2 regions of the Butyricicoccus sp. AF18-9LB genome follow, and region 1 is predicted to be linked to the other one. Evidence: predicted binding sites of a transcription regulator. Region 1 holds the regulator's gene; the other holds the start of a gene.
The links. The regulator HrcA, encoded in region 1, represses chaperone genes, less so after heat shock. The targets are predictions, from matches to a motif close to TGTTAGCACTCNNNNNNNNNGAGTGCTAACA.

Region 1 (2,386 bases):
CATCCAGCAGTGCTCCGGAGAGGAGGAGACGATAACGACAGCTTCAATGTCTGCCTCGTCAACCATTTTCTTGTAGTCCGTGGTGGTGTACTCTACCTTGAGGTAGTCCTTTGCCCAGTCCAGCTCCTTCTGCACGAGCGAGCAGGCAGCGACCAGCTTGCAGCCGGGAATCTTGAACGCGAGATTCTGCGCGTGTACCGAACCGAGACGGCCCAAACCAACGATGCCAACTTTGATTTCCTTCATGTTTGTTCTCCTTTTTATAGAGCGGATTTTCTCTCTACGGCAATCGAACGATTGCCTGTCTCTCTCATAGTAATTCTATCACTGCGTGGACGCGAACGCAAGGAAAAACGACCAAATCAGAGCATTTTTCATACGGTGAAAATTGACATTTCAGCACTCGGCAGACGAGTGTGATAAAATTCCGACCATCATTTCATAAATTGTTCACAAACAGCACTTGACTTTGTCCGTATGTGGTGGTAAATTAAGTTTAGCACTCGGGGAGATGGAGTGCTAACAACCGAAAGAAAGGAGTCTGCTTCGGTGGAGCTTTCGGAACGTAAAAAGCAAATACTCAAAGCCATTATCGGCGATTACATCCGCACGGCTGAGCCGGTCGGCTCCAAGGCATTGACCGAGGGACACGAGCTGCCGTTCTCGTCCGCCACCATCCGCAATGAGATGAGTGAACTGGAGGACATGGGCTACCTCGAAAAGCCGCACACCTCTGCGGGACGAATCCCCTCACCGCAGGGTTATCGACTGTATGTGGATGAACTGATGGAGCGTCCGGCCGACAATGCGGAGGACGGAAACGCACTGCAGAACAGCGTGCTTACCAAGGTACGCGAGCTTGACCACCTCATTCAGGAGGCCGGCAAGCTGCTCACCAGTCTGACGAATTACGCGTCGGTTGCTATCACACCGGCCATGACACAGATCGCCATCCGGCAGTTTGAGATCATCGCAGTCGATAAGATGAATTTCGTAATCGTAGTAGTTACGGATTCGGGCACGGTCAAGAACAAAATGGTCCGCACGGTAGCTGAGGTCTCCAAGGATGAGGCCGAGCTGCTCACCTATGTGCTCAACCAGACGTTGACCGGACTGCCGCTCTCGAGCATCACTGCCGAGCGATTCGACATTGTGCGCCGCGCCGCGGGATTGACCGCGCTGCTCGCTCCGGTAGCCGAGTACATCGCAGAGCTGATCACCGAGCTGAGCGACCAGAAGGTTTACCTCGATGGTGCCAGCAAGCTGCTTCGTTTTCCGGAGTACCGCGATACGAAAAAGGCGCAGACGCTGCTCGATTACATGGAGGACGACCGCAAGCACCTGCTGCCGGCCACCCGCAAGATCGACGGCATCCAGTTCTTCATCGGACCGGAAAACGGCGAAAACCCGCTGAGTGAAACCTCGGCGATCTACGCAAAATACGATATCGGTAAGATCGGTCAGGGCGCGATCGGCATCGTGGGCCCGACCCGCATGGATTACGCCAAGCTGTCCGCACAGCTCAGCCGCTTCGCAAAAGGGCTGAACAAGCTGATCGCCGAGACATTTTTAGATGAAAAAGACGGAAATCACTGATTTCCTGTAAACGGAGGCACAAAACGAAATGAGCAAAAAGACAAAGCCGGAGGCGGAAGAACAGGAGCAGGTAAAGACCGAGGCTCCCGCAGAGGAGACCGCCAAGGCTGAAGCGAAGCCCGCGACGGACTGGGAAGCCAAGTATAACGACCTGAACGACCGTTATCTCCGCATGGCGGCGGAGTACGACAACTTCCGCAAGCGCAGCCAGCGCGAGCGCGAGCAGGCATACACCGATGCAGTCAGCCGCGCCGTAACCGCACTGCTGCCGACCTACGATAACCTCGAGCGGGCGCTCAAGGCAGAGACTGCCGACACCGAATATAAAAAGGGTGTCGAGCTGACCATGACGCAGCTGACCGAAAGCCTCAAGGGTATTAACGTCACCGTCATCGACGCTGCCGCAGGCACCGCATTCGATCCGAACTTCCACAACGCGGTTATGCACGTTGAGGATGAAAACCTCGGCGAGAATGTCATCGCGGAAACCTTCCAGCAGGGCTTCCAGATTGGCGATAAGGTTATTCGCCATGCGATGGTGAAGGTTGCAAACTGATTACTAACTACTAATTAAAGTAAACAAAATCCTATCATTTAAGGAGTGTATTTATTATGGGTAAGATCATTGGTATTGACCTTGGTACGACGAACTCTTGTGTATCTGTTATGGAGGGCGGCGAAGCCGTAGTCATCCCTAACGCTGAGGGTGCGCGCACCACTCCGTCTGTTGTTGCATTTTCTAAGGACGGCGAGCGTATGATCGGTCAGGTCGCTAAGCGCCAGGCTGTAA
Region 2 (2,386 bases), on a different contig from region 1:
GAACGCCGTAGTCAACTGAATGCACAATATCGAGCAGAATATCCATTTACCGGAATCGCCGCCTTTCAGGAGATTGGAAGTTGTTTTATGACCGGGGGATGGCTATGGAAACAACTTTCCGGTTATTTTTCGGAAGCAGAACGGTCTACCTTGTCCACGATGAGGGCAATCGCCTGGTCGCCGGTGACGTTGGTAGCAGTGCCGAAGCTGTCCTGCGAGAAGTGCAGGGCGATGATAAGCTGCTGCATCGGGTCCGTGAAGCCGAGCATCGAGGTGATCAGGCCCAGTGCCGACATAACACCGCCGCCCGGTACACCCGGAGCCGCAACCATGGTAACGCCCAGCATGAATACAAACGGAGCAAACATGGCAAAGGTCGGGGTTATGCCGCTTGCAAGCATGATGCCCATCGAGCCGAGTACGAGGCAGATGGTATCGCCGTTGAGGTTGATGGTAGCGCACAGCGGAACGACAAAGTCGGCAACGTCGTTATTTATATTGTTATTATATGCACAGTTCAGCGCAATCGGAATAGTCGATGCAGAGGACTGGGTGCCGAGTGCGGTAAAGTACGCCGGAGCGGCGTTCTTCATGCTTTTGAAGTGGTTCTTGCGGCAGACAATGCTTGCCAGACCAAACTGAGACACGATGTACAGCAGCTGCAGCACAATAATAATGGCATACAGGGAAGCGAACATCTTGACGGTAGCCGCCAGACGGCCCTCGGCTGCGATGTTGGCGAACAGACCTGCGATGTGGATCGGGATCAGCGGAATGATAATGCGGCTGAGTACGCCGGTAACGATTTTCTGCAGATCGCGGAAAACATTCAGCAGGGAATCACCCTTAAGGTTTGCCATGCCGATGCCGATCACGAACGCGAGCACAAGTGCGGTCATAACGCCGAACACCGGGTCAACCGTGATGGAGAACAGCGGCTCGAAGGCGTTGCTCTCGAGTACATCGCCGGTGATGGGCTGAATGAGCCCCGGCAGAACGGCCTTGCCGATGAAGAAGGTCAGCAGGCCGGAAATAACGGTTGTGCCGTAGGCCAGCAGCAGGGTCAGACCGAACAGACGGTTGGCCTTCTTGCCAAGCTCTGCCATGCCGACCGTGATGAACGACAGGATAATCAGCGGGATCATGAATGACAGGAAGGTTGAGAACAGCGAGGTAAAGGTTGCCAGCAGGCGGATGATGGCAACGAAGAACCCAGTGTCCGCGATGCCGAACCACTGTCCGCACATACCGATGAGGATACCGGCGATGATGCCGATAATCAGTCGAATTAACAGTCCTAATTGTTTCACTTGCATTTACTCCTCTTTTTCACAAAAATTTTAGCATACTAATAATACTATAGCAGAAAAGAGCCGTGATAGCAAGTTAAAGCGACAGATTATGACGGCGTATACCGAATTTATCCGAATTTGTGGTTGCTATCATGAATACAGGGCGCTATAATATAAAGGTATACCTGTCGAATAATGGCGGGTGCATCGAGAATCCAAAGCATATTCCAAGCATAGATTAGTTAAGAGGTATACTCATGGCAGATAAAAGCGCAAACAAACCGAAGAAGGGAGCGCATTTGATCAAAAAGCAGGCCAAAAAGCCGGAAAAACCGGCGCAGGTCATCCGGACGGAAGCTAAGCAGCCGAAGAAGAAACGTCGTGTTCCTATCGGTGTAAAGATTGCCGTCGGCGTTGTCATTGCGGCGGCAGCCGGTGCATTCGGCTATGTGTACTGTTACCCGAATGTTTTTCCGGGCGTGACTGTCGGACCGATCGCGGTCGGGGGCATGAACCGCGATGATGCGGCAAACACCATCGAGGACCAGAGTGCGCCGCTGTACGAGGGTAAGAACGTCACGGTGACGATTTACGGCTCCAACTATGATATTCCGGTCGATAAGGTGCTGAAAAACGTGGACGGCATCCAGTCCGCCGAGAACGCCTATGAAATAGGCCGTACCGGCAATCCGCTCGAGCGCGTGCGCGATATCATCGGCGCAATGCGCGGTCACAGAGAGGCGCAGATTGCGGCAACTGTAGATGAGGAAAGCCTGCGCGGCACGCTTAACGAAATCGCGGACACGGCGCTGACCGAACCGGTCAATCCGACTTGGGAACTGAAGGACAGCAATCTGATCGTGCATTCCGGCAAGCCGGGCGTCAAGTTTGACACGGATGCGGTAGAGCAGGCGCTGACTGATCAGATCCGCCTGATGGACTTTGAGCCATATGAGGTCTCGACCGATGTGACAGCCGCTCCGGCGATTGACGTTGACAAGATTGCAGCCGACATTATCGGTGACCCGGTCAACGCTACTGTCAGCAAGGAGGACGGCAAGACCATCATCGCCGGCAAGGCAGGCGTGTCGTTC

Region 2: a site for HrcA is predicted at 1,434-1,464, ahead of PGY33_RS08925 (cation:dicarboxylate symporter family transporter). Genes of this name have one in related genera too.

The regions. Positions count from the first base shown of each region.
Region 1 covers NZ_JAQCWA010000001.1:227,647-230,032, reverse strand. The annotation lists gene PGY33_RS00985 (Gfo/Idh/MocA family protein) at 1-246, opposite strand, end outside; gene hrcA (heat-inducible transcriptional repressor HrcA) at 550-1,596, shown strand; gene grpE (nucleotide exchange factor GrpE) at 1,625-2,152, shown strand; gene dnaK (molecular chaperone DnaK) at 2,209-2,386, shown strand, end outside.
Region 2 covers NZ_JAQCWA010000012.1:73,039-75,424, forward strand. The annotation lists gene PGY33_RS08920 (phosphatase PAP2 family protein) at 1-46, opposite strand, end outside; gene PGY33_RS08925 (cation:dicarboxylate symporter family transporter) at 123-1,310, opposite strand; gene PGY33_RS08930 (VanW family protein) at 1,550-2,386, shown strand, end outside.